4 regions of the Promicromonospora sp. NPDC057488 genome follow, and region 3 is predicted to be linked to each of the others. Evidence: riboswitches for the same ligand, from Rfam matches in the RefSeq annotation. Region 3 holds a riboswitch; each other region holds the start of a gene.
The links. Region 3 has a riboswitch for thiamine pyrophosphate ahead of thiM (hydroxyethylthiazole kinase). Riboswitches for the same ligand answer to the same signal wherever they lie in the genome.
Positions count from the first base shown of each region.

Region 1 (3,557 bases), on a different contig from region 3:
ACGACGATCCCGGCGAGCGACTCCTCGAGCCCGAGGAACCCGAGGGTGCCGCCGGGCGCGAACAGGGCGCGGAACGCGACGCCGACCACCACGGCCGGGAGCACGAACGGCACCGTCACCAGCCCGCGCGCCAGCGTGCGGCCGGGGAACGCCCGCCGGTACAGGAGGTAGGCGAGCGGCAGCCCGAGCATCACCGAGAACGCCGTGCCGAGCACCGCCTGGGTGAGCGTGAGCCCCACGAGCCGCCAGGTGCGCGGCCGGGACAGCACCTCGGCGAAGCCGGTGAGGTCGAGCACGCCGTCGGGCACGAAGCCCCGCACGACGAGCGCGACCACCGGCCACGCGAAGAAGATCGCGAGGAAGGCGAGGGGGACGACGACGGCCGCTCCCCACAGGAACGGTGCGAGGCGCGGCCGGCGCCCGGGCCGGTTCGTCGGCGTCAGCCCACGACTGTCTCGGTCCACCGTTCGATCCACTCGTCGCGGTGCTCGCTCACCTGGGCCGGGTCCACCTCGAACGGGGCCTCGGCCTGCGGCGCGAACTTCTGCCAGTCGTCGGGGAGCTCCACGGCGGAGTCGGCCGGGTACATGTACATCGACTCCGGCAGGGCGGCCTGGACGTCGTGGGTGAGCAGGAAGTCCACCAGCGCCCGAGCGCCCTCCACGTTGTCCGAGCCCGCGAGCACGCCCGCGTACTCGACCTGCCGGAAACAGGTCTCCAGCAGCGCGCTGGTGGTCGACTCCGAACCGTCCTCGCTCACCGTGAAGGCCGGCGACGTCGCGTACGACAGCGCGAGCGGACGCTCGCCGCCCTCGCCCGCACCCGAGAAGTCCACGTAGTAGGCGTCCTCCCAGGAGTCGGCGACCTTGACGCCGTTGTCCACCAGGGACGTCCAGTAGTCCTCGAACCCGTCCTCGCCGAACGCCCCGACGGTCGCCAGCAGGAACGCGAGCCCCGGGGACGACGTCGCCGGGTTGGTCACCACGAGCAGGTCCTCGTACTGCGGGTCCGCGAGGTCCTCCAGGGTCTTCGGGACCTCGAGGCCGGACTTCTCGAACCACGCCTCGTCGGCGTTCACGCACACGTCGCCCTGGTCGACGGGCGTGAGCGCCCCGCCGAGCTGCTCGGCGCCCTCGGGCAGGTCGGCGGGCGTGTACTCCTCGACCACCCCGGCGTCCAGGGCGCGGGAGGCGAAGGTGTTGTCGATGCCGAAGACGGCGTCGCCGAGCGGCGCGTCCTTGGTCAGCACGAGCTGGTTGACCAGCGTGCCGGCGTCGCCGGCTGCGCTGACCTCCACGGTGGTGCCGGTCTCCTGCTCGTACTGGTCGATCAGCTTCTCGTCGAGCGCCCAGGAGTCGTGGGTCACGAGCGTGACGGTCGGGGCGTCGTCGCCCGGACCGGACGCGTCGTCGCCGGAACCCGTGCCCGAGCAGCCCGCGAGCAGCAGCGCCGCCGACAGCGTGCCCGCGATCGTGCCGGTGGTGATGGTGCCCCTGTGGGCACCGGAAAGACGCAACATCGTGCCTCCGACTTCCTCCGCCGGTGTCAACCGGATCAGGTTCAAGGGTCTGCGGCTTTCCGCACTCTCAGCGCCGTGGGGGCGCTCCCCTGTCGTTTCCATGCAGCCTAGTCGGCTGCCGGGGGCTACGGTGTGGAGATGGCCCAGATTGAGACGGAACAGACACTCGGCGAGAAGGTCGGCACTCTCGCCCTGACGATCGCGGCCGGCTGGGTCGCGCAGAAGGCGGTCAGCATGATCTGGAAGGGCGTGACGGGTAACGACGCGCCCAACAAGCCCGACGACCCGGAGCTGGACCTGCTCCAGGCGACCGTGTTCGCCGCTGTCGCCGCGGGTACAGCGGTCTTCGCCAAGCGGATCGCCGCCAAGGGCGCGCACCGTGCGGCCGTGCGGATCGCCGCCCGCCGCTCCGCCGTGTGAGGACGTGACACCCTGGTGCCGTGAGCTTCACGCACCTTGACGACCGCGGCCAGGCCCGCATGGTCGACGTCACCGCCAAGCAGCCGACCGTCCGCTCGGCCACCGCCTCCGGTCTGGTCCGCTGCACCCCTGCCGTGGTCCAGGCGCTGCGCGACAACGCCGTGCCCAAGGGCGACGTGCTGGCCGTGGCCCGGATCGCGGGCATCGCCGCCGCCAAGCGGACGCCCGAGCTGCTGCCGCTGGCCCACGTGATCGGCGTGCACGGCGCGGCGGTCGACCTGGAGGTCACCGACGACGGCGTCGTGGTCACCGCGACCGTGCGCACCGCCGACCGCACGGGCGTCGAGATGGAAGCCCTGACGGCGGTGTCCGTGGCGGGCCTGGCCGTGATCGACATGGTCAAGGGCCTGGACAAGTCGGTCTCGCTCGCGGACGTGCGGCTGGAGCGCAAGACCGGCGGCAAGTCGGGCGACTGGGTGCGTGCCGAGTGATCACGGTCCGCTACTTCGCCGGCGCCCGCGAGGCCGCCGGGCGCGCCACCGAACAGCTCGACGGCCCGACGTCGGTCGCCGCCCTGCGCGGCGCCCTCACCGCCGCCCACCCGGGCCTGACCACGGTGCTCCCGCGGTGCGCGCTGCTGGTCGCGGGCGCCCGCACCACGGCGGACGACGCCCCGGTGCCGGACGGCGTCACGGTCGACGTGCTCCCGCCCTTCGCGGGCGGCTGACGCTACGCCGCCGGGGCGGGGTGGTCGCCGCCCTCGAGCTGCGACCGGACGTGCGGCCACAGGGCGAGCACCACGTCGAGGCCGTCCCGCACGCCCCCGGACGACCCGGGCAGGTTCACCACGAGCGCGCGCGTGCCGGCGGACCCGCGGGCCACGCCCACCAGCCCGCGCGACAGCACGGCGGTGGGGACCCCCGCGGCGACCCCCCGCTGCCGGACGGCGTCCGCGACGCCCGGGACCTCGTAGTCCAGCACCTCGCGCGTGCCCTCGGGCGTCAGGTCCCGGGGCGTGATGCCCGTGCCGCCGGTGGTGAGCACCAGACGCGCGCCGGCGTCGAGCGCGGTCCGCAGCACGTCGCGGACCGGCTCGACGCCGTCGGGCACGAGATGGGTGACCAGGTCGGTGAACCCCGCCTCCCGCAGGACGCGCACCGCGGCGGGGCCGGAACGGTCCTCGGCCTCGCCGCGTGCGCATCGGTCGGAGACGGTGATCACCGCGACCTGGTCGGACGTCATGCCGACACGCTATCGGCCTCCGGCTCCTGCGCCTGCTCGGGCGCGGGCTTGAGGGCCTCGGCCTTGCGGTGCGCCCGCACGGACCAGGCGACGGCGGCGGCCCAGCCCAGCCAGATCACCACGTAGACCGGGATCTTCACGGCGTCGGAGGCCGCGATCCAGTCGCTGTTGAGCAGCGTGCGCGAGTTGGTGAGCACGATGACGCCGCCCACGAGCGAGCCCAGGATGCGCGGCGGCACGAGGCGCACCAGCCAGGCCGCGATCGGCGCCGCGATCAGGCCGCCGATGAGCAGGGCGAGCACCCAGGTGAAGTTGATGCCCTCGCCGGACAGGCCGACGAAGAAGCCGACGCTGGCGGCGACGGCCACGAGGAACT
Region 1 covers NZ_JBHVEG010000024.1:46,125-49,681, forward strand. The annotation lists gene ACFU5G_RS07520 (ABC transporter permease) at 1-443, opposite strand, end outside; gene ACFU5G_RS07525 (thiamine ABC transporter substrate binding subunit) at 440-1,519, opposite strand; TPP riboswitch at 1,515-1,620, opposite strand; gene ACFU5G_RS07530 (DUF4235 domain-containing protein) at 1,658-1,939, shown strand; gene moaC (cyclic pyranopterin monophosphate synthase MoaC) at 1,960-2,430, shown strand; gene ACFU5G_RS07540 (MoaD/ThiS family protein) at 2,427-2,666, shown strand; gene ACFU5G_RS07545 (molybdenum cofactor biosynthesis protein B) at 2,669-3,181, opposite strand; gene ACFU5G_RS07550 (sulfite exporter TauE/SafE family protein) at 3,178-3,557, opposite strand, start outside.
Region 1: linked by a shared signal. The riboswitch ahead of ACFU5G_RS07525 (thiamine ABC transporter substrate binding subunit) and the one ahead of thiM (hydroxyethylthiazole kinase) in region 3 are both predicted to bind thiamine pyrophosphate.

Region 2 (3,557 bases), on a different contig from region 3:
TCGCTGGGCTGCCGCACATGCCGTGCACGCCGGGCACAATCGCTGGGCTGCTCCGCGCGTGATGTATCTTGACATCAAGATACTCGACGGCGAGGAGTTGTGATGGCCGACTGGAACCCCGGCGCATACCTGCAGTACACGGACGAGCGGTCCCGGCCGTTCACGGAGCTGGTCGCCCGCGTGCCCGGGTCGCCGGCCACGATCGTCGACCTGGGCTGCGGCCCGGGTCACCTCACCCTGGTGCTCCGCGCCCGCTGGCCCGAGGCGCACGTCACCGGCGTGGACGTCTCCCCCGCCATGATCGAGCGCGCCCGCGAGGCGGACCCGGGCACCGAATACGTGCTGGCCGACCTCAGCACCGACGAGCACACGGCCGACCTGGTGATCAGCAACGCGGCGCTCCAGTGGGTCCCGGGCCACCGCGAGCTCCTGACGACCCTCGCCGACCGGGCCACCCAGACGTTCGCCTTCCAGGTGCCGGGCAACCACGACGCGCCCAGCCACGTGCTGCTGCGCGAGGTCGCGGCACGCGCGCCGTACGCCGACGTCGTCGGACCGGTGGAGCGGCGGGCCACCGCCGACCCGGGCGAGTACCTGGAGATCCTGGCCCGGCCGGGCTGGTCGGTGGACGCGTGGGAGACCACGTACACGCACGTGCTGCACGGCCCGGACCCGGTGCTGCGCTGGATCTCGGCGACCGGAGCCCAGCCCACGCTCCAGGCGCTGGAGGCGAAGGACCCGGCCCTGCGTGCCCGGTTCGAGGAGGACTTCGGCGCGGCCCTGCGCGCGGCGTACCCCGAGCACGCGCACGGCACGCCCCTGGCGTTCCGCCGGGTGTTCGTGGTGGCCACGCGAGCCTGATTCGGGACGACGCCGGGCGCCGGCGCCGGGCCCGGCGTCAGCCCTGCTGGGTGACCCGGGCCTCGAGCCCGGCCAGCTCGGCGTCGACGTACTCCCGGGTGCGCTTGCGCACCATGCCGCCGACCAGCCAGGCCAGCGAGCCGGTCTGCGTGATCGCGAGCGTCACCTTGGACCGGCCGCCGGGCAGCGGCTCGATCAGGTGCTCCGCCTGCGTGGTCACGCCCGGCGCCTCCGTGATCCACGCGAAGTGCCGCGGCGGGTCCCACTCGTCCATCAGCCAGACCGCGAGCGGCAGCTCGGGCTGCTCGATCCGCACCTGGGTGCCGACGTCGGGCGGGTTGGGCCCGTCGATGATCTCGACCGACCGCATGGACGGCGTCCAGTCGGGCATGTGCTCGACGTCGGACAGGACCGCCCAGACCTCCTCGGGCGTCGCGTCGATCTCGGCGGAGGTGCTGTAATTCGGCATCGGTGCTCCTGTCCTCGGGTCGGCGCCGTCGGCGGCGTCACCCCCTAGTCTCGGCCTACAGGGGCGGCGTCGGCCAGGCGGGCCGGGTCAGGCCCTGCTCGAAGAAGAGGTACTCGTGCACCGACGAGATCTCGAAGGCGCCCAGCATGCGTTCCCGCTGGTCCGGGGAGACCCAGCGGGCGGCGTCGTCGGCCAGGGCGCGAGCCTGCCGGGTCGCGGCCTGGAAGCCCTCGTCACCGTAGGTGCCGATCCACGCCGCGTAGGGGTGGCCGGCCAGCCCGCCGGGGCGGCGTCCGGCCAGGTCCGCGAGCACACTGCCCACGTGGGCGTATAGCCAGTAGCAGGGCAGCAGCGCCGCGATGGTCTCCGCGTAGCTGCCCGACGCCACGGCGTGCAGGTGACCGGTGTAGGCCGCGGTCACGGGCGAGGCCTCGACGGCGGCGACGTCACCCGCGGCGAGCCCGGCGTGGGCGCCCAGCCAGTCGCGGTGCAGCGCCGTCTCGACCTCCAGCGCCGACACCGACGACCGGGCGAGGAAACCCTGCGCGGCCGGGTCGGGCGCGAGCTGGGCGGCCCGCGCCAGGACACGCGAGTACTCGCGCAGGTAGGCGGCGTCCTGGGCGAGGTAGAACGCGAACGCCTCGGTGGGCAGCGAGCCGTCCGCGAGCGCCTGGAGGAACGGCATGCGGTCGACGGCGTCGCGCCAGCCCGCGATGCGGTCCCAGGCCTCCTCGGTGAAGGGGCGGACGGCGCCGTCGTCGGGCGCGGTGCGAGTCTCCACAGGTGTCGCCGTGGAGACGGGTACGACAGAGGTCACGATGGACATCCCTTCGCCAGCATGATCTGGATCAGGTTCGACGGGTGTGGTCTCAGCCCTGGCAGGGCACCCCGTGTCACGTGCCGCCGAGGCTACCGGACCTGGGTCGTGCTGGTCGTAGGCTGCCGCCATGACAGACCGCTCCATCCGCATCGGAGTCCAGCTCCAGCCCCAGCACGCCGAGTACTCGCAGCTTCGTGACGCGGTGCTCCGCGCCGAGGACGCCGGCGTCGACATCATCTTTAATTGGGACCACTTCTTCCCGCTCAGCGGCGACCCCGACGGCAAGCACTTCGAGTGCTGGACCATGCTCGGTGCGTGGGCCGAGCAGACCGAGCGCGTGGAGATCGGCGCGCTGGTCTCGGGCATCGGCTACCGCAACCCCGACCTGCTGGCGGACATGGCGCGCACGGTCGACCACATCTCGGGCGGGCGGCTGATCCTGGGCCTCGGTGCCGGCTGGTTCGAGAAGGACTACGACCAGTTCGGCTACGAGTTCGGCACGGCGGGTTCCCGGATCGCGAGCCTGGCCGACGCCCTGCCGCGCATCAAGGCCCGGCTGGCGGCCGGCAACCCGGCGCCCACCCGCGAGATCCCGGTCCTGATCGGCGGTGGCGGGGTGCGCAAGACGCTGCGGATCGTGGCCGAGCACGCCGACATCTGGCACGCGTTCGGCGACGTGCCGACCCTGACCAGCAAGTCGGCGATCCTGGACGAGCACGGCGCCGCCGTCGGCCGGGACACCGCGAAGCTGGTGGAGCGTTCGGTGCAGGCGCAGGGTTCGCCCGAGGAGACGGGCGAGGCCCTGGTGGCGGCCGGGGCCACGCTGTTCACCGTGGGGGTGACGGGGCCGGACTACGACCTGTCGACCGCGGAGCGCTGGATCGCCTGGCGCGACTCCCGCGGCTGAGATTCGGCCGGGACGGCCTTGGTTCCGGGGGCGGCGGCGCGCTCGCCGTCGACCTCCGGACCGGCCACGCGCTCGGCGAGGCCCTGGCCGAGCCGCAGCGCGCTGTTGACGAGGCCCAGGTGGCTGAACGCCTGGGGCGTGTTGCCGAGGTGGCGGCCCGTGCGCACGTCGTACTCCTCGCTGAGCAGCCCCAGGTCGTTGCGCAGCGTGAGCAGCCGTTCGAACAGGGCGACGGCCTCCTCGACGCGGCCGACGCCGTGCAGCGCGTCGACGAGCCAGAAGTTGCACACCAGGAACGTCGCCTCGGATCCCGGCAGGCCGTCCACCTGGTCGTCGGACTCGTTGTGGTACCGCCGCAGGAGCCCGTCCTGGCCGAGCTCGCGCTGCACGGCGTCGACCGTGCCGACCACGCGGGGGTCGTCCCAGGGCAGGAACCCGACCTGCCCGATGAGCAGCAGCGCGGCGTCGAGCCCGTCGGAGCCGTAGAACTGGGTGAACGT
Region 2 covers NZ_JBHVEG010000209.1:1,749-5,305, forward strand. The annotation lists gene ACFU5G_RS26625 (methyltransferase domain-containing protein) at 103-861, shown strand; gene ACFU5G_RS26630 (SRPBCC family protein) at 899-1,330, opposite strand; gene ACFU5G_RS26635 (TenA family protein) at 1,386-2,147, opposite strand; TPP riboswitch at 2,139-2,231, opposite strand; gene ACFU5G_RS26640 (LLM class F420-dependent oxidoreductase) at 2,278-3,057, shown strand; gene ACFU5G_RS26645 (glycoside hydrolase family 15 protein) at 3,003-3,557, opposite strand, start outside.
Region 2: linked by a shared signal. The riboswitch ahead of ACFU5G_RS26635 (TenA family protein) and the one ahead of thiM (hydroxyethylthiazole kinase) in region 3 are both predicted to bind thiamine pyrophosphate.

Region 3 (3,557 bases):
TGCGGCGGGTCCCGCCGTCACGCCGGGCCGGCCGGTCGGCACGCGTCCGGTCGTCGGTTCGCCGCCCGGGTCCGGGCCGCCGCGAACCGCGGCCCACGCCCGGGCGATCTCCCGTGCCGCGGCGGCCGGGTCTGGCCGGCCGCAGACGGCGGACACCACGGCGCTCCCGGCCGCCCCCGCCCCGTGCAGCGCGGCGACGTCGGCGGCCCGCAGCCCGCCGATCGCCACGCAGGGGAGCGGCGAGGCGGCCGTGACGACGCCGAGCCGGGCGAAGCCGATCGCCGTACGGGCGTCGGCCTTGGTCAGGGTGGGCCGCACGGGCCCGACGCCCAGCAGGTCCACCGTGCCGGCCGGCAGGTCCGCGACCGCCCGCGCCTCCTCCGGCGTGCTCACGCTCAGCCCGAGGTGCCGGTCCGGGCCCAGGAGCCTGCGCGCGGAGAGGGGGTCCAGGTCGTGCTGGCCCACGTGGGCGCCGTCGGCGTCGACCGCGAGCGCGACGTCGACCCGGTCGTCGACGATCAGCGGCACCCCGAGGGGCCGGAGCAGCGCGACCAGGGCGTGGCCGAGGTCCACGAGCTCGCGCGTGCTCGCCCCCGGGTCGCGGAGCTGGACGGCGGTGACGCCGCCGTCGACCGCCGCACCCACCGTGGCGACGACCCCGGCGGGGCCGCCGCACTGCTGGGTGTCGGTGACGAGGTAGACGGACGGGTCGAGGCGGATCCGGGCGCTCACGCGCCGACCCGCGCGGCCGCGCCCGCGGCCGGGAAGGACTCGTTCACCAGCCCCGCGCCGAACCCGACCGCCTCGGCGTCCACGTCGAACACGCGGTCCACCAGCTCGACGGCGAAGCTGCCGGGCGTGGCCGACGTCGTGCGGTCCGCGGCGACGCAGAGCCAGGCCGTCGCGGCCGCCGCGGCGAGCAGCCGGTCCTCGGTGACGGCGGCGCACGCCGCGACCAGCGCGCCGAGCGAGCACCCGACCCCGGTCACGCGTGTCATGAGCGCCCTGCCCGCCTGGACGCGCACGACCCGCTCACCGTCGGTGATCAGGTCGGACGCGCCGCTCACGGCGATCACGGCGCCGGAGGACCGCGCCAGGCCGAGCGCGACGTCCCGCACGCCGTCGGGCGTGTCCAGGGAGTCGACACCGCGGCCGCCGGCCCCGCCCGCGAGCGCCTGGATCTCGGACGCGTTGCCGCGGACGACGGCGGGGCCGCGGGCGAACAGCTCGGCGGCGAGCCGGGTGCGCAGCGGCAGCGCGCCGATGGCCACGGGGTCGAGCACCCAGGGCACGCCGGCGGCGGTGGCGCCGTCGACGGCGGCGCGCATGCCGTCGGCCTGGCCGCCCTCGACGGTGCCGAGGTTGATCAGCAGCCCGCCGGCGACGCCGGCCATGACCGGCGCCTCCTCGGGGTCGGCGACCATGGCCGGTGCCGCGCCGGCGGCGAGCAGCACGTTCGCGGTGAAGTTGGTGACCACGACGTTGGTCACGCAGTGCACCAGGGGGGCGGTGTCGCGCACCGCGGTGACGACCGACGCGACGGCGTCGGGCAGGACGGAGCCCATGAGGCGTTCCCTTCGCTAGCACTACCTAGATCAGGTTCCACGGGTGCATCTCAGCCGGGCAGGTGCCCGGCGCCCCGCGCCAAGTGGGCCCACCCTAGTCGCGCACGGCGTCCGCACGGAACCGTCTCGGTGGGTGGGGTGCTAGCTCGGCCCGGTCGCGCTCCACTCGCTCGCGAGGATGCCCATGACGACGTCGTCGTGGTACCGGCCGGCGTGGAACACGGCCTCCCGCCGTCGGCCCTCCACGACGAAGCCGCACCGCTCGTAGGCGCGCCGCGCGTCGGTGTTGAAGGCCCAGACGCTCAGCTCGACGCGGTGCAGGTTCATCTCCTGGAAGGCGTGGCGGAGCAGGACACGGACGGCGTCCGGCCCGTAGCCGTGCCCGGTGTGCTCGGGCCCGAGGATGATGCCGAGGGTGCCGGTGCGCTGCGGCAGGCTTGCCCCGTAGACGGTCACGTGCCCGACGAGGTGCGGGTCCTCGAGGGTCTCGACGCTCAGGCCGACGGCGCCGGGGTCGGTGTTGGCGCTCCACGCACGGAACAGGTCTGCGGCGGTCCCGACCGGCCGGGGCCGGACGGTGGGCTGCTGCAGCGGCTGCCACTCGGTCTCCCGCCACCACCGGTCCAGGTGCGGCAGGTCGTCCTCGGCCAGGGGGCGCAGCCGGACGGCGCGGCCGACCAGCAGGCCGCGGCCGTAGTCCCGGGCGTCCTCGCTGCTGCTGAAGCCGGCTGCCGTCACGGGCGCCCGCCCGATCCGTACCGCAGCCCGTCGACGAGCAGGTCGAGCATGCGCCGGCCGTGGTCGGGTTCCTCGTCGCTCATCGGCAGGGACAGCTTGGAGACGGCGTAGAGCAGGTCCTTCGGGCTGGCGACGGCGCGGATGGCGCCGGCCGCGGCGGCGGCGTCGAGCAGGGAGCCGACGGCGGGGCCGAGCCGGCCGATGAAGTAGGCGGGCAGCGCGTCGAACGTTGGGTCGCCGGAGTGCAGCGCTGAGGCGAGCCCGCGCTTGGTCGCGAGGAACTCGGTGTAGCGGTGGAGCCACTTCTCCAGCGCGACGACCGGATCGTGCTCGGCGGCGAGGGCGGGGGCGGCGTCGGCGGTGGCGTCGACCTCGGCCTGGAACACGGCCTTGACCAGGTCGGACCGCTTGGGGAAGTGCCGGTAGAGCGTGCCGACGCCGACGCCCGCGAGGTCGGCGATCTCCTTCGCGGGCGCGTCCACGCCGGACGTGCCGAAGACCTGCTTGGCGGCGTCGAGCAGCGCGTCGATGTTGCGCTGCGCGTCGCGGCGCAGCGGCCGCTGCTCTGTGTGCTGGGTCACTTCTCTCCCGATCCGTTGCTAACCGGAACGTCTTTCCATATAGTTCTGGAAGAGCGTTCCGCTTAGTTCCAGGCTACGGCATCGCCGGTGCGCTCACCAGACCTCTCGACCCCAGGAGGGCCCCATGCAGTACCGCAGCCTCGGCCGGACCGGCATCAAGGTCAGCCCCTACGCGCTCGGCGCGATGATGTTCGGTGCGATCGGCAACCCCGACCACGACGAGTCGGTCAAGATCATCCACAAGGCCCTCGACGCGGGCATCAACTTCATCGACACGGCCGACGCGTACTCGCGGGGCGAGTCCGAGGAGATCGTGGGCAAGGCGCTCAAGGGGCGGCGCGACGACGTCGTCCTGGCCACCAAGGTGCATCTGCCCATGAGCGACGACCCCAACCACCGGGGCAACTCCCGGCGCTGGATCATCGCCGAGGTCGAGAACTCGCTGCGCCGTCTCGGCACGGACCACATCGACCTGTACCAGATCCACCGGCCCGACCCGGACACCGACGTCGAGGACACGCTGGCGGCGCTGACCTACCTGATCAACTCGGGCAAGGTGCGCACCATCGGCTCGTCCACCATGCCCGCCGCCGACATCGTCCAGGCCCAGTGGGTCGCCGAGCGGCGCGGCCTGGAGCGGTTTCGCACCGAGCAGCCGCCGTACTCGATCCTG
Region 3 covers NZ_JBHVEG010000041.1:7,206-10,762, forward strand. The annotation lists gene thiE (thiamine phosphate synthase) at 1-732, opposite strand, end outside; gene thiM (hydroxyethylthiazole kinase) at 729-1,565, opposite strand; TPP riboswitch at 1,555-1,652, opposite strand; gene ACFU5G_RS11030 (GNAT family N-acetyltransferase) at 1,707-2,303, opposite strand; gene ACFU5G_RS11035 (TetR/AcrR family transcriptional regulator) at 2,300-2,884, opposite strand; gene ACFU5G_RS11040 (aldo/keto reductase) at 3,009-3,557, shown strand, end outside.

Region 4 (3,557 bases), on a different contig from region 3:
TCACGCCGCACCACGGGTCCGCGCCCGGCGGCCGCCGCGCGGCCGATCGCGAACTCGTCCAGCACGCCCGTGCCGTGCAGCCGGTCGACGATCACCTTGGCGAGCAGCCCGCCCAGCACCAGTCCGGAGACGAGCTGGAGGCCCAGGCGCAGCGCCAGGATGTCCTGCCCGTACCAGCCGAACCGGAACGCGGACCACACGAACACCAGGCCCGCGCCGAGCACGCCCGAGAGCGCGTACACGCCCCACCCGAACTTCCGGTAGCGCGTGAGCGCGAACGGCAGCTCGCTGCCCGCGCCCTGGATCGCCGCGGCCACCAGCAGCAGCGGCCCGACCGGGGAGCCCAGGAAGACCACCTCGACCACCGACGCGATCACCTCGGCGATGATGCCGACGAAGGGCTTGCGGATGATCGCGACCGCGATCGGCGCCACCAGGAGCCAGCCGCCCAGCAGCACGTGCTGGGCCAGGTCGCCGGCCGGTCCCATGGCCACGGCGAGCCCGTTCCACGCCTGCACGAGCGCCCAGTACAGGAACCCGAAGACGACGCCGAGCATCACCATGAGCACGATGTCGCGCAGCGGCAGCCGCGCGCGCCGGCGTTCCGTCGTCTCGCTCATCGGGTGCCGCCCGCGTGGCTCGGGCTGTTCACCGAGAGGGTGAGGTGGCTGGTCACGTGCTGGACCGTGCGGCCCGCGAGGACCCACCCGGCGAACGCGCTGGCGAGCACGCGGCCGGCGTCTCCCTCCAGGCGCGTGACGAAGTGCTGCGAGCCGTGGAACGTGCCGTTCTCCTTGGCCAGCTCGATCGCGGCGTAGATGTCGCGCATGTGGTCCGGCGTGACGTCCGCGCGGACGTCGTCGGCCAGGGGGTACAGGGCCCACTCGGCCGTGACGAACCGGCCCGTGTCGCGGCCCTCCGGCACCTCGGTGACGCGCGGCCCCGCGCCGCCGGGCAGCTCGCAGACCACCTCGCCCGGGCAGCCCCTGGACAGGTGCACGGTGATCGCGGCGTGCTTGCCGGACGCCGCGATCCCGACCGTCAGGTCGGTGACGTAGCGCAGCAGGTCGGCCTCGGAGCCGCCCACGTAGGTGCTCACGTCGCCCGTCTCGACCACGAGGCCGGTCGTGTCGGCCTCGCGCAGCGCGCCCAGGATCACGTCGACGTAGTCGTCCGACATGACCGCCGCGGTGATCCGTGCGCCGACGCCGAAGCGCATCGGGTCGCCGCGCAGCCCGGCCGTCTCGTCGGTGCTGGTGGCATCGGTACTGGTGGCAAGGTCTGCCATCGGGGTGCTCCCTGTCCGTCGGATATCCGTCGGCACAGGAGGACGGGCGCCCTACGGCCCCACGTCCTGAGTCGCTTCCTGCGCCGGCATGATCCGGATCAGGTTCTACGGTCGGAGTTCGAGTACTCCCTCTCAGCCCGGCATACCGGACTCCCGTGCACTGCGCTCACCGTAACAGCACGGCCGGACGCCGCCCCCACGCGTCCGCTCGCTAGCATCGGCGCATGCCCGACGACGCCGCGACCGTCCCGTCCCCCTGGGGCGAGCTCGCCCGTGCCACGACCACGCTGACCAGCGGCGAGACCCTGGTCCACGACTGGTACTCGGCCGACGCCGGCGCCGCTGACGGCGAGCCCGAGCTCATGGTCCGGGCGACCGACGCCGCCGCGGCGTCCGCCCTGCTGCCGCGTGTCGCGGCGTTCTTCGCGGACCGCGCGGGCTGGCAGCGGCGCGCGACGGACGCCGTCGTCAAGGAGTTCAGCGCCGAGGAGCCGACGCCGGACGAGCTCGCCGAGGCGGCGCACGACCTCGTGCTGCAGACGGTGGAGGTGCTCGCCGACGGCGACGTCGTGCTGCACCTGGACGACTCGTGCGGGGCGCACTTCCTGGACGGCTACTGGCCGGCCGTGCGGTTCGACGCCGACGACGTCGCCGTGGAGGTCACGGTCGAGGCGTGACCGCTCCTGCGCGGGCCGACGTCACCGTGTCCAGGATCTCCGCCCACGGGAAGTCGTCCGGCACGGCGGCACCCGGTTCGTGCGACTCGCTCGGGCCGATTACGAGGCGCACGCCCCACTCCTCGAGCGTCGCGAGGCTGCCCGCGTAGGCCGGGTGCGCGGCGAACCTGGTGTGGACGTAGGGCGCGGCGACGATCGGTACGCGGCGTCCGACCTGCTCCGCCAGGCGGGTCAGCACGTAGGTGTCGGCGATGCCCAGCGCCCACTTCGTGAGCGTGTTGTACGTCGCCGGGGCCACGATCACGGCGTCCGGGTCAGGCAGCGAGTACCCGACCGTGGTGTGGAAGTCCGTCCGCACCGGACGCCCCGTGACCTCCTCGATCCGCGCCATCGCCTCGGGGAAGGCACGCACCGCCTGCTCCGTGGCCAGGACGCGCACGTCCCAGCCCCGCTCGGTGGCGGGCGGCAGGAGCAGGGACGGCACCTGCCGGGTCGCCCCCGCACCGGTCACCACGACGTACAGCACACCCAGGGTCGTGGGGCCCGGGGCCAGGCCGTCGGCCTCGCTCAACGCGCCTCGAGGACGAAGTAGATGAAGCACAGGAACGCCGACCGCTCACCGCTGACGATCCGAGGCGGGAGCAGCTCGGGCGGGGTGTCGGGCGCCGGTTCGGGCTCGGCCAGCACGGAGATGCCGAACCCCGCGGCGGTGAACGCGTCGACCATCGCGTGCAGGGGCCGGTGCCAGTACGTCAGGGTCGCCGGCTCGCCGTCGAACTCGTGCACCTCCGAGTGCTGCAGGGTGGCGAAGTAGTTGTCCTCGGGGTTGGTGACCACCCGGACGGTGGGGTGGTTGACCGAGAGGATGACCCGGCCGCCGGGCTTCAGCACCCGCCGGAACTCACCGAGGGGCCCGCTCCAGTCCCGGAAGTAGTGCAGCACGAGCGAGGCGACGACGTCGTCGAACGCGTCGTCCGCGAACGGCAACGGCTGGGCGAGGTCACCGACGTGCAGCGGGACGTCGTCGCCCAGCCTGCGCCGGGCGAGCTCGAGCATCGCGGGGCTGCCGTCGATCCCGGTCATGACGGCGCCCCGCGAGCGCAGCGCCTCCGTCACGGGACCCGTGCCGCACCCGGCGTCCAGGACGTGCCGCCCGCTCACGTCACCCGCGAGCCGGACGAGGGCCGGGTGGTTGTAGTAGTTGTTGAGCAGGCTCGACGTGTTCTCGGCGTGGTAGTTGTCCGCGAAGCTGTCGTAGTGGTCCGGCTTCATGAGTCCCCTCGTGTGCGCGGTTTGTCCGATTTCCGGGGAGGCTACCGGAGCGCCGTCGGGGCGGACCGGACCGACACCCTCAGCCGGCGTCGGCCAGCCGCCGGAGCTCGGCGAGGTCGTCGAAGGTGCGGACCAGCACGGCGCGCCGGGCCGCCCGGAACTCCGGGGAGGGACCGAGCCCGTCGACCGTGCTGTCCCAGACCGCCAGGTAGTCGCGCTTCCACGTCTCGATCGTGGCGGCCTCCGGCAGCAGGGCACCCACGTAGTCCAGGCGGGCGAGCACCGCCAGGAGCTCCAAGTTCGCCGGGACGGCCACGCCC
Region 4 covers NZ_JBHVEG010000057.1:27,652-31,208, reverse strand. The annotation lists gene ACFU5G_RS13905 (ECF transporter S component) at 1-620, opposite strand, end outside; gene ACFU5G_RS13910 (ABC transporter ATP-binding protein) at 1-4, opposite strand, end outside; gene ACFU5G_RS13900 (YkoF family thiamine/hydroxymethylpyrimidine-binding protein) at 617-1,288, opposite strand; TPP riboswitch at 1,347-1,455, opposite strand; gene ACFU5G_RS13895 (hypothetical protein) at 1,513-1,965, shown strand; gene ACFU5G_RS13890 (flavoprotein) at 1,949-2,536, opposite strand; gene ACFU5G_RS13885 (class I SAM-dependent methyltransferase) at 2,533-3,237, opposite strand; gene ACFU5G_RS13880 (DUF4259 domain-containing protein) at 3,317-3,557, opposite strand, start outside.
Region 4: linked by a shared signal. The riboswitch ahead of ACFU5G_RS13900 (YkoF family thiamine/hydroxymethylpyrimidine-binding protein) and the one ahead of thiM (hydroxyethylthiazole kinase) in region 3 are both predicted to bind thiamine pyrophosphate.